2 regions of the Micromonospora sp. WMMD754 genome follow, and region 2 is predicted to be linked to the other one. Evidence: riboswitches for the same ligand, from Rfam matches in the RefSeq annotation. Region 2 holds a riboswitch; the other holds the start of a gene.
The links. Region 2 has a riboswitch for cobalamin ahead of ACN27B_RS27735 (ribonucleoside-diphosphate reductase subunit alpha). Riboswitches for the same ligand answer to the same signal wherever they lie in the genome.
Positions count from the first base shown of each region.

Region 1: another riboswitch for cobalamin. It lies ahead of metE (5-methyltetrahydropteroyltriglutamate--homocysteine S-methyltransferase); the one in region 2 lies ahead of ACN27B_RS27735 (ribonucleoside-diphosphate reductase subunit alpha).

Region 1 is NZ_CP186058.1:6,362,003-6,377,112, forward strand. Features, by position in the region: gene alaS (alanine--tRNA ligase) at 1-1,097, opposite strand, end outside; gene def (peptide deformylase) at 1,149-1,688, shown strand; gene tsaD (tRNA (adenosine(37)-N6)-threonylcarbamoyltransferase complex transferase subunit TsaD) at 1,692-2,735, shown strand; gene ACN27B_RS29720 (LysE family translocator) at 2,785-3,408, opposite strand; gene ACN27B_RS29725 (acyl-CoA thioesterase) at 3,412-3,924, opposite strand; cobalamin riboswitch at 4,052-4,262, opposite strand; cobalamin riboswitch at 4,391-4,603, shown strand; gene metE (5-methyltetrahydropteroyltriglutamate--homocysteine S-methyltransferase) at 4,718-6,955, shown strand; gene ACN27B_RS29735 (metal ABC transporter ATP-binding protein) at 7,312-7,884, shown strand; gene ACN27B_RS29740 (metal ABC transporter permease) at 7,897-8,772, shown strand; gene ACN27B_RS29745 (ABC transporter substrate-binding protein) at 8,696-9,487, shown strand; gene ACN27B_RS29750 (DJ-1/PfpI family protein) at 9,627-10,493, opposite strand; gene ACN27B_RS29755 (ABC transporter substrate-binding protein) at 10,631-11,680, opposite strand; gene ACN27B_RS29760 (PepSY-associated TM helix domain-containing protein) at 11,786-13,219, opposite strand; gene ACN27B_RS29765 (DUF5134 domain-containing protein) at 13,307-13,885, shown strand; gene ACN27B_RS29770 (vitamin K epoxide reductase family protein) at 13,896-14,504, opposite strand; gene ACN27B_RS29775 (DsbA family protein) at 14,531-15,110, opposite strand, start outside.
Region 2 is NZ_CP186058.1:5,893,342-5,908,451, reverse strand. Features, by position in the region: gene ACN27B_RS27790 (NADP-dependent oxidoreductase) at 1-641, shown strand, start outside; gene ACN27B_RS27785 (transaldolase family protein) at 702-1,727, opposite strand; gene ACN27B_RS27780 (PPOX class F420-dependent oxidoreductase) at 1,792-2,217, opposite strand; gene ACN27B_RS27775 (NmrA/HSCARG family protein) at 2,463-3,374, shown strand; gene ACN27B_RS27770 (DUF6081 family protein) at 3,394-4,239, shown strand; gene cofC (2-phospho-L-lactate guanylyltransferase) at 4,288-4,914, opposite strand; gene fgd (glucose-6-phosphate dehydrogenase (coenzyme-F420)) at 4,911-5,915, opposite strand; gene ACN27B_RS27755 (LuxR C-terminal-related transcriptional regulator) at 6,062-6,826, shown strand; gene ACN27B_RS27750 (hypothetical protein) at 6,823-7,350, opposite strand; gene ACN27B_RS27745 (hypothetical protein) at 7,344-9,578, opposite strand; gene ACN27B_RS27740 (ribonucleotide-diphosphate reductase subunit beta) at 9,740-10,735, opposite strand; gene ACN27B_RS27735 (ribonucleoside-diphosphate reductase subunit alpha) at 10,756-13,143, opposite strand; cobalamin riboswitch at 13,262-13,473, opposite strand; gene ACN27B_RS27730 (PrsW family glutamic-type intramembrane protease) at 13,604-14,434, shown strand; gene ACN27B_RS27725 (LysE family translocator) at 14,466-15,092, opposite strand; gene ACN27B_RS27720 (acyl-CoA thioesterase) at 15,089-15,110, opposite strand, start outside.

The sequences.
Region 1 (15,110 bases), 470 kb from region 2:
TACGCGTACTGGGAGATCCGGCCGAACTCCTCGGCCAGCTCCGGGTACGACGGGGCCATGCAGTCCCGCGCCACCGGCAGCAGCTCCGGCAGGGCCCGGTCCTGGTAACCCAGCAGCCGCACCGACCGGATCGCCCGGCGCATGATCCGCCGCAGCACGTAGCCACGGCCCTCGTTCGACGGGGTCACGCCGTCGCCGATCAGCATCAGCGCGGTGCGCACGTGGTCGGCGACCACCCGCAGCCGCACGTCGTCCGGGTGCGACTGGTTGGCCGCGTGACCCGAGTGCACGCCGTAGCGCTTGCCGGTCAGCTCAGCCGCCCGGTCCAGGATCGGCTTGACCTCGTCGATCTCGTAGAGGTTGTCCACGCCCTGCAGCAGCGAGGCCATCCGCTCCAGGCCCATGCCGGTGTCGATGTTGCGCGCCGGCAGGTCGCCGAGGATCGGGAAGTCCTCCTTGCCGACGCCCGGGCCGCGCTCGAACTGCATGAAGACGAGGTTCCAGAACTCCAGGTAGCGGTCCTCGTCGACCTCCGGACCGCCCTCCCGGCCGTACTCCGGGCCGCGGTCGTAGTAGAGCTCCGAGCACGGGCCGCACGGGCCGGGGATGCCCATCGACCAGAAGTTGTCGGCCTTGCCCCGGCGCACGATCCGCTCGGTGGGCACGCCGGTGGCCCGCCAGATGTCGTACGCCTCGTCGTCGTCCAGGTAGACCGTCGCCCAGATCCGCTCCGGGTCCAGCCCGAAGCCGCCCGCCTCGACCGACGTGGTGGCCAGGTCCCAGGCGAGCGGGATCGCCCCGTCCTTGAAGTAGTCACCGAAGGAGAAGTTGCCGTTCATCTGGAAGAACGTGCCGTGCCGGCTGGTCTTGCCGACCTCGTCGATGTCCGGCGTCCGGATGCACTTCTGCACGCTCGTCGCCCGCGCGTACGGCGGGCTCTGCTGTCCCAGGAAGTAGGGCACGAACTGCACCATGCCCGCGTTGATGAACAACAGGTTCGGGTCGCTGATGGCGGGCAGCGGAGCGGACGGCACCACGGCGTGCCCGTTCGCCTCGAAGTGGGCGAGGAACCGCCGCTTGATCTCCGCCGTCCGCATACCACCCATCCCTTACTGCAACTGTTTGGCAATTGCATAGTATGGGCAACTGTGCAGACCTCGACCGGCACCCCACGACCCATCACCCGATACGGCACCCCGGTGCTGCACCGCCGCTGCGCCGAGGTGACCGTCTTCGACGACGCCCTCACGCAGCTCGTCGCGGACATGTTCGCCAGCATGTACGCCGCGCACGGCGTCGGCCTGGCCGCCAACCAGATCGGCGTCGACGCCCGGATCTTCGTCCTCGACTGCCCCGACGCCACCGGCGCCCACACCGTCGCCCACGTGATCAACCCGGTCCTGCACCTGCCCGAGCAGCGGGATCTCGTCACCGACAGCGAGGGCTGCCTGTCCGTGCCCGGCCAGTACGCCGAGGTCACCCGCCCGGCCACCGCCGCCGTTTCCGGCCTTGACCTGCACGGCCGGCCGGTGCGCATCGACAGCACCGGCACCCTCGCCCGCTGCCTGCAACACGAGGTCGACCACCTCGACGGCCTCGCCTACGTCGACCGGCTGCCCGCCCGCACCCGCAAACGCCTCCTTGCCGCCGCGGCCGAACACCCCGGCGTCGGCGTCGGACAGGACTGAGCGGTGCCGGTCGTCCTCGGCATCGAAACGTCCTGCGACGAGACCGGCGTCGGCATCGTCGCCGACGGTGTCCTGCTCGGCGACGCCCTCGCCACCAGCATGGACGAACACGCCCGCTTCGGCGGCGTCGTGCCCGAGATCGCCGCCCGCGCCCACCTGCACGCCATCACCCCGATGGTCCGCCACGCCCTCGACCGCGCCGGCCTCGGCTTCGCCGACATCGATGCCGTCGCCGCCACCGCCGGCCCTGGCCTCGCCACCGCCGTACAGGTGGGCCTCGCCGCCGGCAAGGCCTATGCCCTCACCCTCGGCGTCCCCCTCTACGGCGTGCACCACCTGGCCGGCCACGCCGCCGTCGACGTCCTCGACCACGGCCCCCTCCCCGCGCGCAGCGTCGCGTTGATCGTCTCCGGCGGCCACACCAGCCTCCTACTTCTCGGCGACCTCGCCCGCGACCCCGTCGTCCACCTCGGCGACACCGCCGACGACGCCGCCGGCGAAGCCTTCGACAAGGTCGCCCGGCTGCTCGGCCTGCCGTACCCCGGCGGCCCGGCAATCGACGCCGCCGCCCGCCACGGCGACCCCACCGCGATCGCCTTCCCCCGCCCCATGACCGCACCCGGCGACCTGCCCTACCGGTTCTCGTTCTCCGGCCTGAAAACCGCCGTCGCCCGCTGGACCGAACGCCACCACGGCCCGTTGCCCGTCGCCGACATCGCCGCCTCCTTCCAGGAAGCCGTCGCCGACACGCTCACCCGCAAAGCCGTCGCCGCCTGCCGCGGCCACGACATCGACACCCTGCTGCTCGTCGGCGGCGTCGCCGCCAACAGCCGCGTGCGCGCCCTCGCCCAACAGCGCTGTCACGCCGCCGGCATCACCCTGCGCGTGCCCGCACCCCGACTCTGCACCGACAACGGCGCCATGATCGCCGCCGTCGGCGACCTCCTCGTCCGCGCAGGTGTGGGCCCGTCAGCGCTGACTCTCGGCGCCGACCCCAACGCCGTCCTGACCCGCGCCACGATTCCCGGCGCCGCCTTGCAAGGGTGAGAACGACGCCCAGGTCGCCGGCCTGCACGCCACCCTGTCCGGCGGCGTGTCAGCCCAGGGCGAGGCGGACGCCGAGGGCCACGAACGCGACCGCGCAGAGCCTGTTGATCCGCCGCGACCACCGCCGGTCCGCCAGCCTGCCGGCGAGCCGGCCGGCGCCCACGCCGAGAGTGATGTCCACGGCGAGCTGCACGGCGACGAACAGGGCGCCGAGCAGGACGAGCTGCGCCGTCGCGTCGCCGGCACCCGGATCGACGAACTGCGGCAGGAACGCCACGCTGAACAGGATCATCTTGGGGTTGAGCAGGTTCGTCACCAGTCCACGCAGGAAGGCCCGCCCGGGCGACGCGCCGCGGTCCGGATCGTCGGCGGTGACCGGATCGCGCCGACACGCGGCCCGGACCCCCAGGACGATCAGATACGCGGCGCCGGCCCATCGGATGGCGGTGAACAGGACCGGTGACGCGCTGATCACCGTGGCCAGTCCTCCGACCACCGCGGCGACGTGCACGGCTTCCACGGCGGCGACGCCAAGCGCGGCGACGACCCCGGATCGGGCGCCGTAGCGGGTGGCGTTGGCCAGCACGAACATCATGTCCGGGCCGGGCGTGACCATGAGGACGACGATCGCGGCGAGATAGCCGGCGAGCACCGCAACGGACAGTCCGAGCACCGTTCAGCCCTCCCCGGCGCCGTTGAGCAGGGCCCGGCGCAGCGCCAGCCGGTGCTCCCGTCGGATCTGCGCCTCCCGGTAGCGTCGCCGGTCCCCGTCGGTCTGCGGCAGCAGCGGCGGGACGGCGCGGGGATCGCCGTGATCGTCGACGGCCACCATCACCAGGTGTGCCGTGGCCACGTCGACCGGGGGCACCGCGCGGTCCCAGCGGTCCGCGCTGACCCTCACCGCCACCTCCATCGAGCTGCGGCCGGCCCAGGTGATCCGCGCGTCGACGTGGACCACGTCACCGACGCGGACCGCGCGTAGGAAGGCGGTCTCGTCGATGGCTGCGGTGACCGCCGGGCCGTCGGAGTGGCGGGCGGCGACGACCCCGGCGACCGAGTCGATCAGGTTGAGGATCCGGCCGCCGTGCACCGTACCCATCAGGTTGGTGTGGTGCTGGTCCATGATCTGCGACAGGGTCAGGTGCGAGGCCGACGGTGGTCGGCCGGCGAGTGTGATGGTGTCGGGCACTGTGCGGGTCCGTCCTCGATGCAGCGGACCGCCGACCGGAGGGCGCGCGTCGAGGGCACGCCGACGGATCGCGTACGGCGTGTCACCCGCCCGGACCCACCCGCGAGGTCGACGGCAGCGCGCACCGGTGGTGCGCGCGACGCGGGCAGGTCTTCGGACTCGCGGGCCGGACCGGGTTCGGTCGCCTACTGGCCGTCGCTTCCCAGGCCGGTGGCCCAGTGCTGATGACGGCGGTCGTTCCCACTCACCGCTGCGGGGCAGTCCCGGACTTCCACCGGGTTCCCTCTTACGACACCCGGCCGTCGCCGACCGGGTGAACCAGCGCTGCGACCATTTTAGCCAGTCGTCAGGGTGTCGGCGACGCGCCAGGTCGGGGCGGGTGACGTCGGTCTCTCGCGTCCTGATCGGTGCCGTCGACGTGTCCCGCGACTCGGACACGGCCACTCACGCACCGCACCGTCGTCGTACGATCGTGCGCGGTGCTGGTTCGCCTCCCCGCTTCGGCGGGTGGGCGTCGTAAGAGGGAACCCGGTGCGAGACCGGACTGCCCCGCAGCGGTGAGTGGGAACGACCGCCGTCATCGAAGCACTGGACCGGAAAGGTCCGGGAAGCGACGGCCAGTAGGCGACCTCGTGTCATGCCCGCGAGTCCGAAGACCTGCCAGCGCTGCGTGCGCCGTCCGGTGCGCGCCGTCGACGGCCTCTCGGGAGGGCCAGGGCGGAAAGCCGGTACGCCCGCCGTATCCGCTTCTCCCTCCCGGTGGCCGCCAGGCACCTCGAGGGAAGGACCATCAGTGACCACTCCATTCGGCCAGAGCACCGTGCTCGGCTATCCACGCATCGGCGCGCACCGCGAACTGAAGAAGGCGGTCGAGGCCTACTGGGCCGGCACGCTCGACGCCGCCGGCCTGCACGAGACCGCCGCCGGGCTGCGGGCGCAGGTGTGGCGGACGCTGCGCGACGCCCGCCTCGACGCCATCCCGTCGAACACCTTCTCCTACTACGACCAGATGCTCGACACCGCCGTCGCCGTCGGCGCGATCCCCCACCGGTTCACCCGCCTCGGCCTCGACGACCTCGACACGTACTTCGCCATGGCCCGCGGCGTCGACGCCGAACCGGCGCTGGAGCTGACCAAGTGGTTCGACACCAACTACCACTACCTGGTCCCGGAGATCGACGCCGACACCCGCTTCGCCGCCCACCCCGTCAAGGCGCTGAGCGAGTACGCCGAGGCCCGCGCCCTCGGCATCACCACCCGCCCGGTGCTGATCGGCCCGGCCACGTTCCTGCTGCTGGCCAAGGGCGCCGACCCGTTCGCCCGGCTCGACGACCTGGTCGACGCCTACGCCGGCATCCTCACCGCGCTCGCCGGGGCGGGTGTGCCGTGGGTGCAGCTCGACGAACCCGCCTACGTCGCCGACCGCACCGCGGCCGAGATCGATGGTCTCCACCGCGCCTACCGGCGCCTCGGTGACCTGCCGAACCGGCCGCGGATCTTCGTCGCCACCTACTTCGGTGAGCTCGCCGACGCCCTCCCGGCGCTGCTCGACGCCCCGGTCGAGGCCGTCGGGGTCGACCTCGTCGCCGGTCCGGGGAACCTCGAACGGCTGACCGGTGCCGGCCCCTTGGGCGGGAAGACGATCGTCGCCGGCCTCGTCGACGGCCGCAACATCTGGCGTACCGATCTGCGGGCCGCCGTCGCCGCCGGAGCCACCGTCGCCGCGCTGGCCGACCACGTCGCGGTGTCCACGTCCTGCTCCCTGCTGCACGTCCCGGTCGACCTGAGCGCGGAGACCCGCCTGGACCCTCGGCTGTCCGAACGGCTCGCGTTCGCCCGGCAGAAGCTCGACGAGGTCGTCCTGCTCGGGCGCGCATTGCGCGACGGCACCACCGCCCTGCCGGCACCACTGCCGGCCACACCGGCGTCCTGGCGGCGCGACGAGATCCGCGGACGCCTCGCCGCGCTGCGCCCCGAGCACCGGCGACGCGGCGACTACTCCGACCGGGCCGCCCGCCAGCAGCGCCGCCTCGGCCTGCCCGCGCTGCCCACCACCACGATCGGCTCGTTCCCGCAGACCCCCGAGCTGCGCGCGGCCCGCGCCGCCCACCGGGCCGGCACCCTCGACGACGCCGGCTACACCGCGCGGATGCGCGCCGAGGTCGCCCACGTCATCCGCCTGCAGGAGAACCTGGGCCTGGACGTGCTCGTGCACGGCGAGCCGGAACGCAACGACATGGTCCACTACTTCGCCGAGCAGCTCGACGGGTTCGCCGCCACCGACCACGGCTGGGTGCAGTCCTACGGCACCCGCTGCGTACGCCCACCCGTCATCCACGGCGACGTCGCCCGCCGGGCGCCGATGACCGTCGCCTGGTCCACCTACGCCCAATCCCTGACCAGCAAACCCGTCAAGGGCATGCTCACCGGACCGGTCACCATCCTCGCCTGGTCCTTCGTCCGCGACGACCAACCACTCGCCGACACCGCCGACCAGGTCGCCCTCGCCCTACGCGACGAGTGCCGCGACCTGGAGACCGCCGGCATCCGCGTCATCCAGGTCGACGAACCCGCACTGCGGGAAACCCTGCCGCTACGCCGCGCCCACCAGCAGACCTACCTGGACTGGGCGGTCGGTGCGTTCCGGCTGGCCATCAGCGGCGTCGCCGACGACACGCAGATCCACACCCACCTGTGCTACTCCGAGTTCGGAGAGGTCATCGCCGCCATCGACGCCCTTGACGCCGACGTCACCAGCATCGAGGCGTCCCGCTCCAAGATGGAGATCCTCGACGACCTCGCCACCATCGGCTACCACCGCGGCATCGGACCCGGCGTCTGGGACATCCACTCCCCCCGCGTACCGCCGCACGACGAGGTCGCCGACGCGCTGCGGCGCGCCGTCGCCGCGGTGCCCGCCCACCGGCTCTGGGTCAACCCCGACTGTGGCCTGAAGACCCGCGGCTACCCCGAGGTCGAAGCGTCCCTGCGGCGCCTCGTCGCGGCGGCGGCCGAGGTAGGGCAGGGCTGACGTCGTCGCCGGGTGGCCACGCGACAACGGTCACCCGGCCCGGCCGGTGGGCGGCGTCCGGGCTCAACCCGCGAACCCCGCGCCCTGCCCGCACATCCTCACGAAGTCGCGGGAACCACGATCGGGTGGCGTCCGACTACCGGGATGTCGGGTGAGCGCCGTGGCGCGACACGGGGAGGGCCACGCGTGGAGGTTCAGGTGAGGGGCGAAGCCCGGCACGACGCGACGGCCGAATGGGCGGGCGCGCGAGGAAGCTGCGGGCCACCCATTGGGCGCAGCGCGCCACGGCCAGTCGAGTGAGCGCCGCCGCGGTGACATTCCGGGCCGTCACCTGCCGGTACGGCCGCAGGACCGCGGTGGACGCGGTGGATCTGGTCGTCGACCCGGGTGAGCACGTGGCGTTGACCGGCGCCAACGGCTCCGGCAAGACGACCCTGCTGCGCGCGGCGCTCGGCCTGCATCCCCTGGCCGGCGGCGGTGTCGGCGTGGACGGGTTCGAGGCGCGGCGCGGCGCGGAGTGGGCTCGACGCCGGCGGGAGGTGGCCTGGGTGCCGCAGCGCCTCACCGCGGGCCGGTTCCCGCTGCTGGTCGACGAGTTGCTCGACAGCGGCGGCGGGCCCGGGGCCGCGCGGGACGCCGCCGCCGATCTCGGTGTCGCGGGGCTGGGCCGCCGCCCGCTGCACACCCTCTCCGGAGGGCAGTTGCAGCGGGTTTTCCTGGCCCGTGCCCTCGGCGCGGTCGCGGCCGGCGCGCGGGTGCTGTTCGCCGACGAGCCGACCGCCGCTCTCGACTTCGACGGGCAGGAGCAGGTCGCCGCGCTGCTGGCCGCGTTGCCGGTGACGGTGGTCGTGGTGTCCCACGACCGGGCGATGTCCCGTGTCTGTGACCGGGTGGCCGAGATGGCCGCCGGCCGGCTGCGGGTGATCTGAGCCGTGGGCCAGATGCTCGATCTGCTCAGTCTGCCCGCCGTGCAGCGCTCCGGGATCGGCCTGCTGATCGCCGCCGTCGGCCTGCCGGTCGTCGGGGTGTTCATCATCGGCTTGGACATCATCGCCGTTCGCTTCGCGATGATGCACGTGGCGTTGCTCGGCATCGCCGTCGGCCTGCTCACCGGCCTGGACCCGATGCTGTGTGGCCTGGTCGCCTGCGCGCTCGCCGGAGCGGGTGTCGCGCCGCTGGCCCGACGGCCCACCGGACTGCCGGGGGCGATGGGGCTGCTGATGACCTTCGCCATCGCCGCCGCCCTGCTCGTGCTGTCGGTGTCCGGCGTCAACGCCACCGGCGCGTTCGAGCTGTTGTGGGGGTCCATCCTCGCCACCCGCGAGATCGACCTGGTGGTGCTCGGCGGTCTGACGGTGGTCGTCCACGTCCTGTTCTGGCGGTGGCGGCGACACCTCGCACTGCTGCTGTTCGACCGGGAGTTGGCCCTGTGCTCCGGAGTCGCCGCCGGACCGCTGTTGCTCGCCCTGCTCGTGGTCGTCGCCGTGGCCATCGGCGCGTCGATCCGGCTGACCGGGGCGCTGCTGGTCGACGCCCTGACCATCCTTCCCGCCCTGGGCGCCCGCAACCTCGGCCGGTCCCTGCGCTCGATGGTGGTGTGGGCCGTCGCGCTCGGCGTGGTCGGCAACGGCGCCGGGTTCGCCGCCGCGCTGCTGCTCGACCAGCCACCCGGGCCCGTCCTCGTCATCGTCGCCGGGACCCTGACCCTGCTCACCTACCTGATTCCCGAAGGAGCACGTGATGCGATCGATCCGGGCCGCCGCGCTGAGCGCGGTGGCGACCCTGTCCCTGCTGGCCAGCGGATGTGGCAGCACTGACGACCCGGCGCCGGCCGGCAGCGGCGGCGCGTCGACGGCGGTGAAGGGGCCGAGGGTGGTCGCGTCCACCACCTGGGTCGGCGCGCTGGCCAAGGCCGCCGGCGCCACCGACATCACCGTCGTCGCGCCGGCCAGCGTGCAGCACCCGCCGGACTACGACCCGAAGCCGTCCGACCTGACCGCGGTCGCCGGCGCCGACTACATCCTGTTCGCCGAGTTCGACGGCTTCGCCGCCCGGCTCAAGGACGCCGCGGGCGGCGGGGGCAAACTGGTGCCCGTGCAGTTGGAGAACACACCGGCGTCGATCACCTCGGAGGTGAAGCGACTCGCCGCGATGTTCGGCACCGACGCGGCCGCGAGCGCCTGGACCTCCTCGTTCACCGCCGAATACCAGACCCTGTCCAATCAGGCCAAGGCGGCGGCTGCCGGCCGGGCGAGCGCGGTGTCGCACGTGTTCATGGCCTACTGGGGCGACTTCGCCGGCATCCCGGTCGTGGGCACCTACGGACCACAGCCGGTCACGCCCGGCCAACTGGCCGACCTGACCGGAAAGAAGCCGACGCTGGTGCTGGCCAACGCGCACCTACCCGGCGCGAACCCCGACATCGCCGGCGCCGCACGCGTCGACATCGTCAACTATCCCGGCGCCGACCTCGACCTGCTTGCCGTCTTCCGGACCAACACCGAGCGGCTGACCGTGGCGCTCAAGCCCTGAGGGGCCGGCCCGGCAGGGGCTGGTGAGGGGCATCGCGGACGCCCTCACCAGCCCCTGCGCAGGCGGTGGAACGCGCACGCGTCCCGCGACGCCCCGGACCGCTGGGTCCGCCAGCGGCTGCGGAGCGCTCGGTGTGACGTCAGCCGGCGCCGACGAACCGGTTCGGTGCTTCCTTGAACTGCCGCTCGCACCAGGATCCGCAGAAGTACCAGGTGACGCCGTCGTGCTCGGCCGCGAGGGAGGTGTCGGGTGAGACCGCCATCTCGCACACCGGGCACAGCGGCCGGCCCGGTGAGCTTTCCGGGCGCTCGGCGAACTGGCCGTTGCTGCTCGGGTGCATCCAGCCGGTGCCCTGGTATTCGAGTTCGGTGGCGGTCTGCCGTGCGACGTCCCGGCCGAAGTATCGTTCGACGATCCGCAGTGCGAGGTCGATGCCACTGGTGAGCCCGCCGGCGGTGGCGATCCTGCCGTCCTCGACGTAGCGGCGACCTCGGACGACGGTGACGTCCGGGAAGGTGGCCCGGAGCGCGGCGTAGCCGCCGTGGTGGGCGGTCGCGGTCCGGCCGTCGAGCAGGCCGGCCTGCGCGAGCACGAACGAGCCGTTGCAGACGGACATGGTGACCGCGGTGCCGTGGTGGACACGTCGCAGCCACTCCAGCATCCCGGGGGCCAGTTTCCCGGTGTCCATGGCGGGCACCACCACGATGTCCGGCGTCGGCGCACTGTCGAGATCGTGGCCGGGCACCAGGACCATGCCGGCGGAGATGCGGACCGGCTCGGTCGTGGCAGCTACCGTGTGGAGCGTGAACGGGTTGCGCCCGTCGGCGAGGTGGACGTACTCGAAGACGCCCCACGGCCCGGCGAGGTCGACGAGTTCCGTTCCGGGAGAGATGAGGAACGCGACCGTGATGTCACCCGTCGCGGGAGGGTCGAGCGGTGCGGTGAACCGGCCGTCGGGTACGGGCTGATCGTCGGCCCGGTCGGAATCGTCGAACGTCGTACTCATGGTGGTGCCTCCGTTCGCGGATGGAAGGCCGCGCGTCCACTGGGTGCACTTCGTTGACCTCTGGCCAGGCGTTCCGGGCCGAGCCGCCGCTGTCGCCGGCCCGGCCCGGAACCCCGGAATACCGGTGTCGTCTCCGCTCAGCCGGCGGCCTGGACGGCGTCGCTGATCCGCTTGACCGCGACCGCGTTCAGCGGCCCGAGATAGAAGCTGTCGGACACCGACGTGTAGGTCTTCGTCTTCGACGCCGGCCACTGCGGGAACTGCTTGAACAACTGCTCCGCGTACGTCTTGGCGTCGTCGCTCGGCTGGTAGAGGCCGATCACCAGGACGTCCGCGTTCGCGGCGGCGAGGGCCTCGGCGTTGATCGCGGCGAGTTGCTGGTCGGTGCGGCCGGCGAACACGTTGACGCCGCCGGCCCGGTTGACGATGTCGTCGAAGATCCCGCCGGCGAACACCGTCGGCACCTTGAGGCCCATGGCCGCTGACATGCCCGGGTAGACGACCAGCACCCGCTTGCGCTCGCCGTCCGGCGCCGGGAGCGCGGCGAGCGCGGCGCGGGTGTCCTGCACGATCTGCGCCGCCTTGCCCTGGACGTCGAAGATCAGCCCGAGCTGGGTGAGCAGGTCGAACGACGACTCGACCGACCGCTTCGCGTACGTCGTGACGTCCTGCGGTCGCGGTGCGGTGGCACCGTTGGCGCAGTTGGACGGCGTCACGAAGCTGTTGACACCGGCCTTGCCCAACTCGTCCCGGGAGATCGAACCGATCTTGGTGTCGAACCCGCCCGCCCAGGTGGAGATGACCAGGTCCGGAGACTGGGCCAGGACCTGCTCGCGGGGCACCTCGAAGTTCTGGTTGATCTTCACACCACCGGTCGGGATGGCATCGATCTTGGCCACCATCGCCGGGTCGTCGGACACGCCGTACCGCTGGCTGTTCGCCACGATCCGGTCCTGCACGCCGAGTGCGATCAGCGACTCGACCTCCGCGACCGACGCCCCGTTGAGCAGCACGACCCGGCGCGGCGCCTGGGTGAAGGTGACCTCACGGCCGCAGTTGTCGATGGTCAGCGGATAGGTTGTCCGCGCCCCGGTGGGCGCGGTCGCGCCGGACGACGCCGCAGGCGCATCCGGCACCTCCGTCGCGGAGCAGGCCGCGAGCGCGAGCACGCCGCACAGGGCCAGCACCGCCCGGGAGGAACGAGGAATCAGGGATTGGACGGCTCGTAGCATGGGTGGACTCTTGCTCCTCTGTCGTGGGCACATCATGGATCCGGCTGGGCGCTCGTCAGGTCAGACGGTGCCGAAGAAGCTCCGCAGCGCAGGGAGCCGGCGGATCAGGAACTGGTCCAGGGCAAGGACGATCAGCAGGGACAGACCGAACAGGGGCAGGAAGACACCGAGTACGACCATCGCGCCGAGCAGGGTCCAGTTGCCCCAGACCGGAAGTTTCGCCCGGGGCGCGGCAAGGCCGGAGGCGGTACGGCGACGGGTCCACCACATCATCGGACCGGTGACGCACATGAAGATCACCGCGAGGCAGAAGAACGTGGACAGGACCGTGTTGAGCGTGCCGAGGCGTCGCCCCTCGTGCAGCGCGATGCCCTGGGAGACGACCTTCGCCGCGGCGCTGTAGTCGGCGTAGCCGTACTGGCCGACCACGTCGCCGCTGTACTGGTCGACGTGGATGGTCCGCTCCTTGCTGACGTCGGACTCGGCCGGGTTGCCGACGTTGTACCACTGGCTGCTCATCACGCTGAACACGCCTTTGTCGCCCTCGGGGTACATGATCAGGTACGGGCCGGGGGCGCCCTGGGTCTGCGCGGCCGTGACCGCCCGGTCGATGGAGATCGGGGTGCCGGCGCCGGTGCTGGTGCCCTGCGGGGCGTTGCCGGCGGCCCATCCGGCGGGAGCCGACTGGCCGTCGGTGTCCTCGATCTGCTGGCGGATGGTGGACTCCGCGCCGGGATCCTCACCCCAGAGCCCGGAGCCGCCCTGGACCGCCACCTGCTGGGCCTTCGCGCCCCAGAAACCGGTCCACGGAAGGCCGGAGATCACCAACAGCAGGATGCCGAGGCCGACGGGGAGGCCGACGAGGGCGTGCCAGCCGCGCAGCCGGGCTCCCCGCTTGCCCTTGGCCTGCGCGCCGTTGCGCGCGCGTCGACCGAGGAAGAAGATGATGAACCCGGTGATGGTCAGCACGATCGCCCAGGAGGCGCCGAGCTCGACGATGCGGTCACCGACGCCGTCCTCGCCGATGAGCAGGTCGCCGTGGATGCGCTCGGCCCAGGTGGAGACGAGCTGGTCCTGGCGTAGCTCGCCGGTCACGGTGGAGGTGTAGGGATTGACGTAGATGTTCGTGCTGCCGCCGTCCCCGAGCCCGGCGACGAAGAGGGTCGACCGGTCATCGGTGCCGTCCTGCACAGACAGGATGGGGCGGTCCGGGAACGCCGCGCGGACGGCCGCCTCCTGGGCCGACAGCGCCGCGCGTTCGGCGCCGTCGGGCGCCGACACCTTCAGCACTCCGGGGTGGGTCAGGGAGTCCACCTCGTCGCGGAACATGTAGGTCATGCCGGTGACGGCGAGACAGAAGAGCACTGGGATGACGATCAGCGATCCGTAGAAGTGCCAGCGCCAGAACGCGGCGAACCAGTTGGTCCTCCTGGGCCTGGCCGGTGACGACGGCGCCTCGGCGGGGGGCGGCGTGGCGGTTTCGGTGGCGGTCAAGGGGGTCGCCCCTCTCGGTCGGCGTCGTTTTCTTTTTCCAGATCGGCTGGCTAGGTTGTAGTCGTGCTAGAGGCCCCGTGGGTTCCCGTGCTGACGGCTGTGTTCCTGGCGACAGGCCTGGTCTGTGCCGCCGGTCTCCTGATTCGCAGGCGGGGATCCGCCGGCGACCGGGAACTCACCGATGTCGATCTGGTTGACATCAGTCACGGCGTGATGAGCGCGGCGATGATCCTCATGCTGTGGGTGATTGTCGAGGGCGTGGTCGCCTGGGCGCAGGTCGCCATCTTCGCGATCCTCGCCCTCTCGCTGCTGCCCGCCTACCGGCGGGCGCGCGCCACGTCGGGCCGCGTCGACCTGCTCGGCCACATGGCGATGGGCGTGGCGATGATGTGGATGCTCGCGGCGATGCCGACGCTGATGTCGGAGATGGCCGCCGGCGGCTCCGGCTCCGGACACTCGCACGGCGGGGGCAACGCCGCGGCGGGGCCGACGGCGACACCGATGTGGGCGGACGTGGTGAACGTCGTGTTCGTAGTGCTCGCCGCCGGTACGGCGCTGTGGTGGCTGTACCGCGCCGCGACGGTGGCCGGCCACCGGCTGCACCTGACCGGTTACGCGGCCATGGCCGGGGGCATGGCGACCATGCTGGTGCTGATGAACGGTTGACGCGCCCCGCTCACATGAGCAGCGTCCGCCAGTAGAACCAGAACTCGACGCCGATCAGCACCGCGATGACCAGGTACCACACGGCGAGCCCGACGGTGTGCAGCCGCACCAGCGCGGTCGACGCCGCCGGCGCGGGCAGGTGCCGGTGGTGCAGGTTGTGCAGCGTGACGTACCAGAAGATGGCGATCGTGACGACCCAGACCACCATGCAGTACGGGCACAGCGCGCCGATGCGGTAGACGCTCTGGTAGATCAGCCAGTGCACGAACAGCACCCCGAACGTGGCACCCACCTGCAGGCCGAGCCAGCACCAGCGGGGCAGCGTGACGCGGGCCAGGAGCAGCACCCCGATGGTGGTGACCACGCTGAAGCCGACGATGCCGAGCAGCGGGTTGGGGAAGCCGAAGGCCGACGCCTGCGGCGTGACCATGACCGAGCCGCAGGACAGGATCGGGTTGATGCTGCACGACGGGCGGTACGCCGGGTCGGTCAGCAGGTTGACCTTCTCGATGGTCAGCGTCAGCGCGGCCAGCAGCCCGACGCCCCCACCGACGGCCAGGATCCACGGCACGATACGGGCGGCGAACGGCTCCCCGCCTCCGACCGGCCGGTCACCCAGGTCCGGCGCGACGCGGGTGTCGGCGCTCACTCGCTCAGCGCCGCGTCGACGGCGCTCTTGAGCGCGGCGTACGTCGCCGGGCCGTCGAAGCGTTCACCGTTGAGGAAGAACGTCGGGGTGCTCTGGACCCCGGCCGCGGTGCCGTCCTGCTGGTCCTGCCGGATGCGGTCGGCCGTCGACTCGTCGGACACGTCGGCGCGGTAGCGGTTCATGTCGAGTCCGAGTTGCTCGGCGTAGCCGGCGAAGACCGCCGACTGGTCCTGCTGCTGGTTGCCCCAACTGCTCTGGGTCTGGAACAGCTTGACGTACATCTGCTCGAACTTGTCCTGCTTGCCGGCGGCCTCGGCGGCCCGGGCGGCGTTCTCCGCGTTGGCGTGCACCGACAGCGGGAAGTTGCGCACCACGTAGGTGATCCGTCCCGCGTACTCCGTGCGTAGCCGCTCGACCTGGGGGAACGCCTGCCCGCAGGCGGGGCACTCGAAGTCGAGGAACTCGACCACTGTGACTCGGCCATCACCGGCGGTGCTGAGCCGGTGGCTGTCCGCGCGCACCAGGCGCTCGGCGGAGACCTGCCCGGCGTTGCCCGACTGGCGCTGCACGACCACG
Region 2 (15,110 bases):
TCGACATGCAGGGCTACGCCGACACCGTGGTGGTCCCGGCCGAGCAGGTGGGCCACAAGCCGGCGAAGATGCCGTGGGCCGAGGCGGGCGTGCTGACCGCGTCCGGGCAGACCGCGTACACCGCCCTGGACGAGCTGCGCGTCGGCGCGCAGGACACGCTGCTGGTCCACGCCGCCGCCGGCGGGGTCGGCTCGTTCGCGGTCCAGCTGGCCAAGGCGCGCGGCGCCCAGGTCGTCGGCACCGCCAGCGAGCGCAACCACGACTACCTGCGGTCGCTCGGCGCGGTCCCGGTGACCTACGGCCCGGGCCTGGCCGACCGGGTGCGGGCGGCCGTGCCGCAGGGGATCACCTGCGCCCTCGACGCGATCGGCGGCGAGGCGTTGGACGTCTCGCTGGAGCTGCTGGGCAGCACCGAGCGGATCGTCACCATCGCCGACTGGGCCCGGTCCGCGCAGCTCGGCATCCGGCGCATCGGCACCGAACGCTCGGCGCAGAAGCTCGACGACCTCACCCGGCTCTGGTCCGAGGGCAAGCTCGTGGTGGAGGTGGCCGAGACCGTGCCGCTGAGCCGGGCGGCGGAGGCGCACCGCCTGGTCGAGACCGGCCACGTGCGCGGCAAGGTGGCACTCGTCGTCGACTGAGCGACGCGCGAACGGCCCCCGGACGCCGAGGCGTCCGGGGGCCGTGCCGGCCGGTCCGGCTCAGCCCACCGGCTGCCGGCGCGTGGCGGCCACCGCGTCGCGGACCCGCTGCCAGCCGGCCACCGAGCGGGCCACCGACCGCGCCCGGATCACCCGGTGCACGTCGGGCAGGTCCACGCCGATGTCGGTGAGCCGGTCCAGCGCCTGCCGGGCCTCCTCGTACGTGCCGTGCACCGTGTCGCCGCGCGGCTCGCCGTACTCGACGACGGCCCGCCAGGTGGCCGGGGAGAGCACGGTGGCCGCGCCGGAGACGACCAGCTCGTCGACGTAGCGGGTCTCCAGGTAGTAGGGGTCGCGGACCTGGGTGGCGGTCCACACCAGCCGGGGCTTCGGCGCGCCCGAGGCGGTCAGCCGGCCCCAGGCCGGCGCGCGCAGCGCGTTCTCGTAGGCCGCGTAGGTCATCCGCGCGGTGGCCAGGGCGGCCGTGCCGCGCAGCCGGGCCGAGTCGTCGGTGCCGATCGCCCACAGCCGCTTGTCGACCTCGGTGTCCACGTCGGCCACCGGCACCGACACCAGCGCCGGCGGGAAGCCCTCGGCCGCGTCCAGCCCCTCGCGGACGGTGTCCAGCGCCGCGCGCATCAGCTCCGGCGCGGAGACCAGCGCCACCTCGACGCCGATCCCGCCGGCCAGCAGCTCCCGGGCCGCCTCGGCGGCGAACACCCGGACCACCACGTTCGGCCGGTCGGCCAGGTCGACGACCCGGCGGGCCTCGGCCACCGCGCCGTCGACGTCGTCGGCCAGCCGCGGGTCGACCTCCACGCTGACCAGGCCGTCGCGTCCGCCGGCGGCGTGGTACGCGGGCAGCAACGCGTCGGCGGCCCGGCGCGCCACCGCGGTGGTGATCCGCCGCACCGCGTCGTCCCCGTCGTCGCCCTCGGTGGCCGCCGGGTCGGCGAGCGCGGCCCGGACCGCGTCGGCGCCGAGGACCAGCCCGGTTCCGGCCGGCGGGTCGGCGGCGACCGCCGCCGGATCGTCCCGCCACACGCTCAGGCCCGCGTCCACGAGCCGGCGGAGGTTGTCCGTCACGATCTGTCTCCTTCTGGCGTCGGCACGCCGTGGCACGGCGTGTCAGGGGATGGCCGGTGGACGGTCAGCCGGCGGTGGTGGCCGGGGTGACGGTGCGCCGCACCATCGCCAGGTGGTTCGGGTCCAGGCCCCAGGTGAACAGCCGCCGGGGGTGGATGCGGATCAGCTCGGGGCTGAGGAACTCCAGCTCCGGCGGGACCGGCTGGTCGACCAGCGCCTCGGCGAGCCCGCGGATCTCGATGCCCCGCACCCGCCACGGGCGGCGGGAGACCACGTCGTCGATGACGAACGACGCCTTGCCGTTGGCCGCGACGTTGCGGAACTTCTGCGTGGTGGCCATCGCCCGGCCGCCGATGTCGATGCAGTCCAGCTCGGCGTTGTACCAGTAGACGACCGGGTTGTTCTGGAGCGTGCCGTTGGGCTGCGCGGTGGCCAGCCGGCCGAGCCGCTGCGACCTCAGGTACTCCAGCTCGTCCTCGGTGAAGATCACGTCATCCTGCCCCTCGTCGGCGTCCGGCCCGCGCCGCGCGCGGCCCGCCGGGTGTGCGGCACACCCGGCGGCCCGATCGTCGGGGCCCCGGCTCGCCCCGGACTGGAGGCCGGGTCGAGGGCGACTCGAACCGGTGGCCTCGACCGGCTCTCGACGCCGGCTCTATCCCCGCCGGTGAGCCTTCGTCGGCAGGACGCGGACGGCCGGACGCCGCCCGCCGTGGCCGCGAGGGCGAGGAGGTGGCCGTGACAGCACGGGCAGACCGGTGGGTGCTGGTGTTCGGGGCGACCGGGAAGCAGGGCGGCGGAACCGCGCGGCACCTGCTGCGGCGGGGCTGGGCGGTGCGCGCCTTCGTCCGGGACCCGGGGCGCCCGGCGGCGCGGGACCTGGCGGCGCGGGGCGCCACCCTGGTCGTCGGCGACCTCGACGACGCCGCGTCGGTGCGCGCCGCGATGACCGGGGCGTACGGCGTGTTCAGCGTGCAGACCCCGCTCGGGCCGGGCGGCGTGCCGGCCGAGGAACGGCACGGCCTGACCGTGGCCGACGTCGCCGGCGAGGTGGGCGTGGCGCACTACGTGCACAGCTCGGTGGGGGGCGCGGAGCGCCCCGAGGGGGTGTTCTGGCGGGAGGCGAAGCTGCGCATCGAGGACCGCATCCGCAAGCACGACCTGCCGGCCACGTTCCTGCGCCCCACCTACTTCATGGACAACTTCGCGCAGTACCCGCCGCTGCGGGAGGGCGACGAGCTGGTCTACCGGCGGGGCCTGGCGCCGGACACCCCGTTGCAGATGATCGCCTCCGGTGACATCGGCTTCTTCGCCGCTGCGGCCTTCGACGATCCGGCGACCGTCGGCGCCCGGATCGAACTCGCCGGGGACGAGCTGACCGGCGAGCAGATCGCCGCCACGTTCGCCCGGCACACCGGCCTGCCCACCCGCTACGAGCCGGTGCCGATGGAGGAGCTGCGCCGGCAGAGCGAGTGGCAGGCCACCGCCTACGGCTGGCTGAACCGGATCGGCTACCACGCCGACATCCCGGCCCTGCGCCGGCAGAACCCCGAGCTGCTCACCCTCGCCGGCTGGCTGTCGCGTACCGGCTGGGCGCCGAGCAGCACCCACAGCGCCCCGCCGGCGGCCGGTGTGCCGCGCAACGGCTGACCCGACAGTGGAGGTGGCGATGAGCGCCGAGTCCGAGACCACGACCCGTCCGCACCGCAGCGGGGAGGAGGTGCTGCACGACGACTTCACCGGTCCGCTCTCGGTCGGTGGGCCCACCTCGCGGTGGCGGCTGCGACCGGTGCCCGGCTTCCCCGCCGGGGACGGGGCGCCGCTCACCGGGGAGGGCGGCCTGACCGTGGTGCCGACCGGGACCGATCCGGGCACCGGCGAGCCGGCGTTCGCCGAACCGCCGCAGCCGCTGTCGGAGACCGACCACCTGCGCTGGGCGTTGATGGCCAACCGGGACACGCCGGCGGGCCTGCCCGGCTTCGCGGTGCCGGCCGGCGGCTTCACGCTGCGCGCGGAGCTGTCCGTGCGGGCGTACGGTCTGGACCGCCACCCGTACGGCGACGCCGTCGCCGACCCGCGCCGGGACCTGCGGCTGGGCGCGTCGGCGCTGATCTGCATGGACCGGGAGACCGGCATGGTGTTCGACTTCATCGTCACCGACCGGTGCGTCTTCGCCGTCTACGAGCGGCTGGCGTTCCCGCCGCACACCTACGGCGGGTTCTCGTTCGCGGTGCCGGTCCGCGACCGCGAGCCGGGGGACGTCCACGACCTGGCCCTGCGCTACGACGCGGACCGGCGCACCGCGCACTGGTACGTCGGCGACGACGAGGTGCTCACCGTCGACCGGATCGGGCACCGCGTCCTCGACCCGGGGTACGCGCTGCGGGACAACGGCCGGCCGGCCGAGTCGGCAGCGCCCCGGCAGCTCACGGTCGGGCTGGCGTTGTTCGCCGACCGGATCTGGGGCCAGGGCGTGCGGCTGGACGTGCGGCGCCTGACCGCGTACCGGGACTGAGCCGGCGCGGGACCGCCGGTGCCCGCCCGGCGGTCCCGCGGCCCGGAGTCACCAGGGCAGCCAGGGGTGGCCGCTCGGCGCGTGCCCGGCGGCGGCCAGCACCCCCGCCGACGCCGGGCCGAGGCCCAGCCGCAGGGCGTCGCGCAGGTCGGCCACGGTGTCCACGTCGCGACGCAGGCCGGGCACGGACAGCGACCCGGTCAGGTCGACCGTCCCGGCCGTCGCGTGCCGGGCCCGCGAGCCCGGCCCGTACGCCGGCCGCAGTCGTCGGCCGCTGCGCGCGGTGAGCAGCGTGGTGCCCGTGCCGGGGGCGTCGGCCAGCACCGCCGCCTCGTGCGCCGACGCGGCGGCCAGCGCGTCCGCCAGTTCCGCCGGCCGGGCGGCCGGCAGGTCCCCGGAGAGCACCGCCACCGGCCCGGCGATGCGCGCCGCGGCCGCCCGGACCGCCGCCGACAGCCCGCCACCGGGGTCCGGCAGCACGGGTACGCCCCAACCTCGGGCCACCGGCTCGCCGGTGACCAGGCACACCCGCGCCACCGCAGCGGCGGCGGCGAGCACGTCGACGAGCATCGCCTCGGCGACCGCGCGGCGCAGCCCGACCGGCAGGGCCAGCCGGCTCTTCGCCCGGTCGAGCCGCTTCACCGGCACCAGCACCGTCCACTCCGGCAGCGTCACCGCGGGTCCGGGACGGAGAGCAGCGGCAGGACCTTGGTGCTGTAGAGACTGAGGAACTGGGCCTGGTCCGGGCCGGGGGCGTGGAACACCAGGTGCCGGAAGCCCAGGTCGAGATACTCCTGCACGCGGGCCGCGTGCTCGGCCGGGTCGGCGGAGACGATCCAGCGGCTGGCCGCCCGGGCCAGCGGCAGCGCGTCGGAGCGGCGCTGCATCTCGATCGGGTCGTCCACCCCGGTCTTCTCCTCCGGCGTCAGCGCCAGCGCCGCCCAGTGGGCGGTGTCCCGCAGCGCGCGGTCCGGATCGGTGTCGAAGGAGACCTTCACCTCGATGGTGAGGTCGAGCGCGTCCGGGTCCCGCCCGGCGCCGGTGGCGCCCTCGGCCACCGCCGGGAGCAGCCGGTCGGCGTACAGGTCGCGGCCCTTGCCGCTGGTGCAGATGAAGCCGTCGCCGAGCCGCCCGGCGAGCCGGGCCGCCACCGGGCCGCCGCCGGCGACGTAGAGCGGCACCGGCTGCTCCGGCCGGTCGTAGACGGTGGCCCGGTCGGTGCGGTAGAACCGGCCGGCGAAGTCGACCCGGTCCTCGCGCCACAGCCTGCGGATCAGCTCGACCGCCTCGGTCAGCCGGGCCAGTCGCTGCGCCGGCGGCGGCCACGGGGCGCCCAGCGGCGCCTCGTTGAGCGACTCGCCGGACCCGACGCCGAGCACCACCCGCCCGGGCGCCAGGCAGCCGAGGGTGGCGAAGGCCTGCGCGACCACCGCCGGGTGGTAGCGGAACGTCGGCGTGAGCACGCTGGTGCCCACGACGATCCGCCGGGTACGGGCGACCAGCGCCCCCAGCCAGGGCAGCGCGGCCGGGGCGTGACCGCCGTCGTGCCGCCACGGCTGGAGGTGGTCGCTGACGAAGACGGAGTCGAACCCGTGCTCCTCGGCCCGGACCGCGTACTCCAGCAGTTGCCGCGGGCCGAACTGCTCGGCGGAGGCCTTGTAGCCGAACCTGACCATCTGCCACCCCTGTCTGTCGGTGGCTCGACGATCTCCGGTGCGGTTCGGGGCGGCCTCGAACCGCGGTCGAGACCGGGCGGTGTTGGAAGGTGATCAGTGTCCACTTGCCGACCGGCCGCGCGTGCGCCGGCTCCTATGGTCCGCTCGTGACGCTTTCCACCACCGCCGCGGACCGGGCGTGGGTCCGCGAGGTGGCGACCGGGATCGGCGCGCTGCGGGGGCGCGCGCTCGTCGACACCGTGCTCGCCGCCGTGGCCCACCGCCTGCGCAGCGAGCTGTCCACCTACGCGGAACTGGACCTGGCCACGCTGCGCCTGCCCGACCTCGCCGCGGACCGGCCGGTCGACCGGACGCTGGTGCGGCGGATGCACCACCAGCTCACCGACCATCCGCTGTTCGCGCCGACCGTACGCCGGTCGCACCCGTACCCGGCGGCGCCGCTCCAGGTCACCGACGTGCTGTCGGAGCGGCAGTGGCGGCGGCACACGCTCTACCGCGAGGTGTTGGCGCCGCGGGGCATCGGCGCGCACACGGTCGCCCTGGTGGTCGGCCCGACGCCGGTGTTGAGCTGGTACCAGTTCAACCGGGACCGGGTCTTCGACGCGCGCGAGATGGACCTGCTCGCCCGGTTGCAGCCGGCGCTGATCGCCGTGCACCGGTGCGTGCGGCTGCCCGGCGGGCCGGTGCCGCCCGGCGGCGCCGGCCTGACCGGGCGGGAGGTGGAGGTGCTGCGCGGCATCGCCGACGGCCTGACCGTGCCGGCCACCGCGCGCCGGCTCGGCCTGGCCGCCGGCACCGTGCGCAAGCACCTGGAGAACGTGCACCGCAAGCTGGGCACCTCCGGGCCGGTCGCCACCGTCATGCGGGCGGTGGCGCTCGGCATCCTGGAGGTGCCCGGCCCGCGGGCCTAGATGGTGGCGCAGGGCAGCGGCGCGTTGCGGCAGGCCGCGATCAGCGAGGCCACCTCGACCTGACCGATCCGCCGGTCGGCCAGCACCACGTCCACCACGTACGCGGTGTCGGTGACCGGCAGGTCCACCACCACGTCCGCCTCCTTGGCCCGGGGGTTGTCGTGGGCCTTCTCCTTGCTGCCGTAGACCCGCGTCGCCAGCGGGTCGTCCAGCCACAGCGTGTCCAGCACGGAACCGCCGGAGTCCCGGACCACGAGCTGGAACGGCCCGCCCGTGCCGCGCAACGACGAGGCGAACCCGCTGTCGATCTCCAGCAGGTTCGGCGTCGCGGCGCGCGCCGACACGCGCAGCCCGAGCCGCAGGTGGGTGCCGGTGGTCGGGTTCGCCGGGTCGACGGTCGGCGCCGGCACCACCGGGGCCGCGCCGGCCGCGGTGGTCCCGGCCCGGGTGGCCACCGCGGCGGCGCCCAGGAACGGCACCGTGAACGCCGCCGCGAGGAGGATCCGGATCCGTCGGTTCAGCATTGCCCTCTCCCGCATCGTGCGAAGGTCGCCTCGGCGGCCCGGATGTCGTCGGCCCGCTCGACCGAGTTGTCGATCATGACGTCGGCCATCGGCCCGTCGCTGCGCCACCAACCGGTCGGGTTCACCCCGTCGGTGATCTCGTTGCAGGTGCGCGCGTCCGACCCGCCGCGCTGGCAGGCCGACAGCGAGGGGTAGGTGTTGCGCCCGTCGCCGTAGGAGTAGCCGCCGTCGCAGCAGTACTCGTCGCCCTCGTGGTAGGCGCTGTGGTGCAGTTCGTGCCAGCCCACGATCGGCGAGTCGGCGCTGAACACCGCGCCGGAGGCGTTGTCCCGGCAGTTGACGGTGTGCAGCACGCCGTTGGTCTCGGCGAAGCTGACCGGGCTGAACGGCCCGCGCCGGCACAGCGCGTCGCCGTCCGGGCTGACCGTCACCTCGACCGGCACGTTCTGCACCCAGATGCCCACCTGGGACCAGTGCGTGCCGATCGAGCTGGGGAACACCCGCGAGCGGATCCCCAGCAGCTGCCACGCGTTGTCGTCGACCGCGTTGCCGAACTGCCGCGCGCCGTCCAGCGTGGACGTGTCGTAGCCGCTGCCGGGCGCGTACGCCACGTCGATGGTCTGGTTGAGCGGCCGGGTGTTCACCCGCCCGTCCGAGCCCACCACCGCCGGCACGCTGGCCCGCCACAGCGGCACCAGGGTGACCTCGGGGCCCTGCGACGGATCCGGCGGGTTCAGGTCGGTGATCCGCCAGTCCGCGGTCGCGGTGCGCATCTCCGGCACCCCGTCCGCCTCGCTGGCGGTGACGCGGTACGCGACCGCCTCCCCGGCGAGGATGTCCGACGGGATCACCGCCTGGCACTCGGTCGTCTGCACGCAGGTCTTCACCACCCGGGGCGCGTGGGTGACCGGGCGGCCGATCCAGCCGGCCGGGCTCATCTCGACGGTGATCCGGGCCGCCGGTCGCGCGGTGTGGTCGGCGGCGACCACCTTGGCCCGGATCGACGTGCCCGGCACGGCCTGCGGGTTGACCGCCGGGACGCCCGGCTCGGCCAGCGCGTACACCTCCAGGCCCGGCGGCGGGTCGCTGACCGGCACGACCCGCGAGGCGGCCGGGAACGCCCGGCCGTCGTCGGCGGTGCCGTCCAGCGTGAACGTGTAGCTGCCGGGGGTGGCCCAGGAGCCGTCGGCGTGCCGGCCGGTCCAGGAGAACGAGAGCGGGCCGGCGGCGCGGCGCTGGTCGGCGGTGCGGTACACCTCGGTGGCGCCGCGCAGCACCCGCATCCGGAACGTCCCGGGCGCCGAGGCGACCGCGCCGACCACGATCGGGCCGCTGCGGTACTGCCAGTTGGTGGCCGGTTGGCTGGTCATGCCGGTGAAGGCCAGGCCGACCCGCTGGATCACCCGCGCCTGGGTGGTGCGCGCCGACGCGCCGTCGACCGGGTCGGCGACGGTGATCGTGTATCCGCCGACCGCCGCGTACGACCCGTCGGACCAGCGACCGTCCCAGGTGACGTTGAAGACACCGCCGTAGAACGGCGCCTCGAACAGCACGAACGACGCCCCGGTCGCCTGCGCGGTGACGGTGAACCGCAGCGCGGAGGGCACCGACAGGGTGCCGCTGACGGTTAGGATCTCGCCCAGTCGCGGGTCGAACTCGCGGGGCGTGCCGCCGGGCGGCGGCGACGAGATGGCGATGGCGGTGGGCCGGGGTGACACCGACACGGTGAAGATCGCCCGGGAGGGGCCGCCGCTGGTCGTCCACCGGGACGTGCCGGACCGGCCGCCGAGCAGGTTCGTCGTCGCCCAGTCCTTGGCCGTGCCGGCGTTGAGGTCGGCCTGGTCCCGGCTGCCGCCCTCGGTGGAGTCGTCCTCCCACAGCTCGAAGTTGACCCGGAAGTTGCCGGTCACCGAGCGCCCGGCGCAGACCGTGCTCGGGGTGACGATGTCCGTCCCGCCGGCCGCCGGCAGCGCCATCTCGCACCGCAGCTGCTGGCCGTCGTCCTGCGTGATGATCGCGACGCCGAAGAGTTCCGGGGTGTCGCACACGACCAGCCAGACCCGGTCCAGGCACTCGGTGGTGTGCATCTCGTCGACGGTCACCGTCACCGTCGAGCCGTAGCTCGCCGCGGCCGGCGTGGCCGGCAGCGCGGTGGTGACGGCGGCGCCGACCACCATGGCCAGCGCCGCCGCCAGGAACGGCCGCAGCCGTTGACGTATCCGTTTCACGCGCGTTCCCCCCTCGTCCGCCGACGCCCGCCCTGGGTTCGGCGATGACAACGTCGCGGATCGGGGAGGCAGGGGCGATACGCGCATGCGCGTACCGGGAATGTCGTCGACGGGACTGCGGACCCGCCCCGGCCGTCCCGGCGCGGGGCGGGCCCACCGCGCTAGAAGTCGTCGTCGAAGGTGACGCTGCCGGTGACACCGACCTGGTACGCCGACACCCGCCGCTCGAAGAAGTTCGACAGCTCCTGCACGTCCTGGAGCTCCATGAACGCGAACGGGTTGCGGCTGCCGTACATCGGCGCGATGCCGAGGCTGGCCAGGCGCCGGTCGGCCACGTGCTGGAGGTACTCGCGCATGTCGGCCGGCGACATCCCGGACACGCCCTGCTCCAGCAGGTCCTCGGCGAACTGCGCCTCGCACTCCACCGCCTCGGCGAGCATCTCCCGGATCTGCCGCTCCATCTTCTCGTCGAACAGGTCCGGCTCCTCGGCGCGCACGGTGTCCACCACGTCGAAGGCGAACGCCATGTGCATGGACTCGTCCCGGAACACCCAGTTGGTGCCGGAGGCCAGCCCGTTGAGCAGGCCCCGGGACCGCAGGAAGTAGACGTAGGCGAACGCGCCGTAGAAGAACAGCCCCTCGATGCACGCGGCGAAGCAGATCAGGTTGAGCAGGAACGCCCGCCGGTCCGCCCGCGTCCGTAGCTCCCGCAGCTCGTGGATCGAGTCGATCCACCGGAAGCAGAACTCGGCCTTGCGGGCGATCGACGGGATGTTCTCCACCGCCGCGAACGCGGCGAACCGCTCCGTCTCGTCCGGCACGTACGTGTCCAGCAGGTTCAGGTAGAACTGGACGTGCACCGCCTCCTCGAACAGCTGCCGGGACAGGTAGAGCCGGCCCTCGGGGGAGTTGACGTGCTGGTAGAGGTTGAGCACGAGGTTGTTGGCGACGATGGTGTCGCCGGTGGCGAAGAAGGCCACCAGCCGCGACACCAGGTGCCGTTCGGCCGGGGACAGCGACGCCAGGTCGGCCAGGTCGGCGTGCAGGTCCACCTCCTCGACCGTCCAGGTGTTGCGGATGGCGTCCTTGAACCGGTCGAAGAAGTGCGGGTAGCGCATCGGGCGCAGGGTCAGGTCCATGCCGGGGTCGAGCAGCATGGGCCGGGTGTCGGTGGTGGTCACTGGCAGGCCTCGCAGCTCTCGGGGTTCTCCAGGGAGCAGGCCAGCGCCTCGTCGTCGGCCACGACGAGCGGTGCGATCGCCGGGGTCACGGCGACGGTGGCCTGCTGGATCCGGGTGGCGGGACGGGACCGCAGGTAGTAGGTGGTCTTCAGCCCGGCCTTCCAGGCGTACAGGTACATCGAGGAGAGCTTGCCGATGGTCGGCGCGCTCAGGAACAGGTTCAGCGACTGGGACTGGTCGATCCAGGGCGCCCGGGCGGCGGCCAGGTCGATCAGCGCCCGCTGCGGCAGCTCCCACGCGGTGCGGAACAGCTCCCGCACCTCGGCGGGCAGCTCGGTGACGTCCTGCACCGAGCCCTCCGCGCGCTTGATCCGGTCCCGGATCTGCGGCGTCCACAGCCCACGCGCCTTCAGTTCCCGCACCAGGTAGGTGTTGACCTGGAGGAACTCCCCGGACATGGTCTCCCGCTTGAACAGGTTGGACACCTGCGGCTCGATGCACTCGTAGCAGCCGGCGATCGACGCGATGGTGGCGGTCGGCGCGATCGCCACCAGCAGCGAGTTGCGCAGGCCGTGCGCGGCGATCCGGGCCCGCAGCGCGGCCCAGCGCCCGACCTGGGTCGGCTCCGCGCCCCACAGGTCCGGGTGCAGGTCACCCTTCGCCGCCCGGGTCCGGTCGTACGCCGGGTGCGGGCCGAACCGTTCGGCCAGCCCGGCGGAGGTCTCCAGCGCGGTCAGGAAGATCTCCTCCTGCACCCGGGTGGACAGCTCCTTCGCCTCGGCCGAGTCGAACGGCAGGCGCAGCGCGAAGAACGCGTCCTGCAGGCCCATCAGGCCCAGCCCGACCGGCCGCCAGCGCGGGTTCGACGCCGCCGCCTGCGCGGCCGGGTAGTAGTTGATGTCGATCACCCGGTCGAGGAACACCACCGCGGTGCGCACCGTCGCGCGCAGCCGTTCCCAGTCCACCCCGTCGGCGGTGACGTGCGCGCCGAGGTTGACCGAGCCGAGGTTGCACACGGCGGTCTCGGCGTCGTCGTTGACCTCCAGGATCTCGGTGCACAGGTTGGACAGGTGCACGACGTTCCCCGGCTCGCCGGTCTGGTTGGACAGCCGGTTCGCGGCGTCCTTGAACGTCATCCACCCGTTGCCGGTCTGCGCGAGCGTGCGCATCATCCGCCCGTACAGGTCCCGGGCCCGGACCGTGCGGACCGCCTTCTTCTCGACCGCCCGGTACGCGGCGTCGAACGCCTCGCCGTAGAGGTCGGGCAGCTCCGGCGCGTCGGACGGGTCGATCAGCGACCACTCGCCGTCGGCCTCGACCCGGCGCATGAACTCGTCCGGCACCCAGTTGGCCAGGTTGAGGTTGTGCGTCCGGCGGGACTCCTCGCCGGTGTTGTCCCGCAGTTCCAGGAACTCCTCCACGTCCGGGTGCCACGGCTCCAGGTAGACACAGGCCGCGCCCTTGCGCCGGCCGCCCTGGTTGACCGCCGCCACCCCGGCGTCGAGCGTCTTGAGGAACGGCACGATGCCGTTGGAGCGGCCGTTGGTGCCCCGGATCAGCGCGCCCCGGCCGCGTACCCGGGACCAGGAGATGCCGATGCCGCCGGAGAACTTCGACAGCTTCGCCACCTGGTGGTAGCGCTCGTAGATCGAGTCCAGCTCGTCGCGGGGGGAGTCGACCAGGAAGCACGAGGACATCTGGGTGTGGCGGGTGCCGGAGTTGAACAGCGTGGGGGAGCTGGGCAGGTAGGCCAGGCTGGACATCAGCCGGTAGAAGCCGACCGCCTCGTCCGGGGTGTGGGACAGGCCGCAGGCCACCCGCAGCAGCCAGTACTGCGGCGTCTCCACCACCAGCCGGGTCTCCGGGTGCCGCAGCAGGTAGCGGTCCGCCACCGTGCGCAGCCCGAAGTACTCGAACCGCAGGTCACCGGCCGGGTCCACGGCGTCGTCCAGCTTGCGGGCGTGGCGCGCGACGAACGCGGCGGTCCCGTCGCCGATCAGCCCCAGCCCGTGCCCGTACGCGATCGACTGGCTGAAGCTCGCCACCTGCTGCCCGCGTACCTCCTTGTCCACGAACGCGGCGAGCAGGCGGGCCGCCAGCCGGGAGTACTGCGGCTCCTCGCCGATCAGCTCCGCGGCGGTCTGGATGGACAGCCGGTCCAGTTCGGCGGTGGTGGCGCCGTCGTACAACCCGCTGATCGTCTTCGTGGCCACCCGCAGCGGGTCCACCTCGTCCAGGTCGGCGACCCACCGATCGACCGCCTTGACGATCTTGTTGACGTCGACCGGCTCGACGTCGCCGTCGCGCTTGCGGACCCGCATCACGGGCCGGCGCTGCTCCGGTCCGCCCACCTCGGACGGTGGACTCTCCTGCACGACCGTCATGACCTCTCCTCGCTGTCACCGATGGCCTCGGACGGCGGGAGGACGCCAACGGGCACGGCGCAGGGCCGGCCCGGCTGCTGGCGTCGGTCGTCCCGCGCGACCTCCGACCGCCGCGCGCGGCAGCGCACGGCGCGCTGGCAGGTCTTCGGACTCGCGGGCTCGACACGGGGTCGCCTACTGGCCGTCGCTTCCCGGGCCGGGTGGCCCAGTGCTTCGTTGACGGCGGTCGTTCCCACTCACCGCTGCGGGGCAGTCCCGGATTTCCACCGGGTTCCCTCTTGCGACACCCGGCCGTGGCCGACCGGGTGAACCAGCTGCGGTGAACACCATATATGGCGGTGGCCTCCCGTAGGTAACACCACATGTCGCGTCCGCGTGTCGGCAACGTCTCAGCGTCCACGGTGGCGTCGACGGGTCCCCCGCCATGGCGGACGCCGGTGTCGACGGCGATACTCGGCGCATGGCGAATCTGGGGCGCCGCTGGGCGTGGGTCGCGGTCCTGCTGGTCGGTGTCGGGCTGTTCCTGCTGGTGCTGGAGACACTGGCCGGCACCCGGAACATCAACTTCGTGCCGGCGCTGATCCTGCTCGGCGCCGCCATCGCACCGGCCACGTTCCTGACCTTCGCGCAGGGCCGCACCGGCCGGTGGCGGGTCCCCGGTTCGGTCGTCGGCCTCGCCGCGTTCGTCGGCGGGGTGGTCGGTGTCGTCGCGGCCGGCTGGCTGGAGTACGACACCCTGCACCGCCTCGGCGTGCTGCCGATGGTGTTCGTCGGCCTGATCGAGGAGACGGCGAAGCTGATCGTGCCGGTGGCGATCCTGCTGCTGTGGCGCCGGCGCCGGTCGCCGGGCGAGGGTCTGGTGATCGGGGTGGCCTCCGGCGCCGGCTTCGCCGCGCTGGAGACGATGGGCTACGCGTTCACCGCGCTGGTCGGGTCCCAGGGCAACCTCGGCACGGTCGAGCAGACGCTGCTGATCCGGGGCCTGACCGCGCCCGCCGCGCACCTGTCCTGGACCGGCCTGACCGCCGGCGCGCTGTTCGCCCTCGCCGCCGCGCCGGGCGGGCGCCGGCTGGCGGCGTTCCTGCTGACCTTCGCCGCGGCCGTCACGCTGCACACCTGCTGGGACACGTTCGGCACCCAGGCCGCCTACCTGTTCATCGGCGGGGTGTCGCTGGGCTGGGTGCTGCTGCGCCTGCACCTCGACCAGGAGCGGCCGGGCGACGTGCCGGCGGGCCCGGCCGCGGCGGCGCGGCGGGTCGACGACGGGCTGGGCGCCACGCCCGGCCGGTGAGCGCCGCCGCGCCCACCGGCCACCCCGGACGTCAACCGGCAGCCAGCCGGATCCCCAGCGCGACGAACGCCACGGCACAGACCCGGTCGATGCGCCGCGACCAGCGGCTGTCGCCCCACCGGCCGGCGATCCGGCCGGCGCCCAGCCCCAGCGCCAGGTCGACGGTGAGCTGGACCGCGACGAAGAGCGCGCCGAGCAGCACCAGCTGCGCCGTCACCGGTCCCTCGCCGGGCCGGACGAACTGCGGCAGGAACGCCACGCTGAACAGGATCATCTTCGGGTTGAGCAGGTTGGTCAGCAGACCGCGCAGGAACGCCCGGCCGGCCCGCCCGTCGGCCCGGTCCGCCGACGCGCCGGGCCGTCCGGCGCCGCGCAACGCCCGCACCCCCAGCACGACCAGGTAGGCCGCGCCGGCCCACCGGATAGCGGTGAACAGCACCGGCGACGCGGCGACCACGGTGGCGAGCCCGGCCACCACGGCGGCGACGTGCACCGCCTCGCCGGCGGCGACCCCGAGCGCGGCCACCGCGCCGGCCCGGGCGCCGTACCGGGCGGCGTTGGCGAGCACGAACATCATGTCCGGTCCCGGGGTGAGCATGAGCAGCACGATCGCCGCGAGGTAGCCCGCCAGCACGGCCGGCGGCAGTCCGGCCGTCACGCCTCGCTCCCGCCGTCG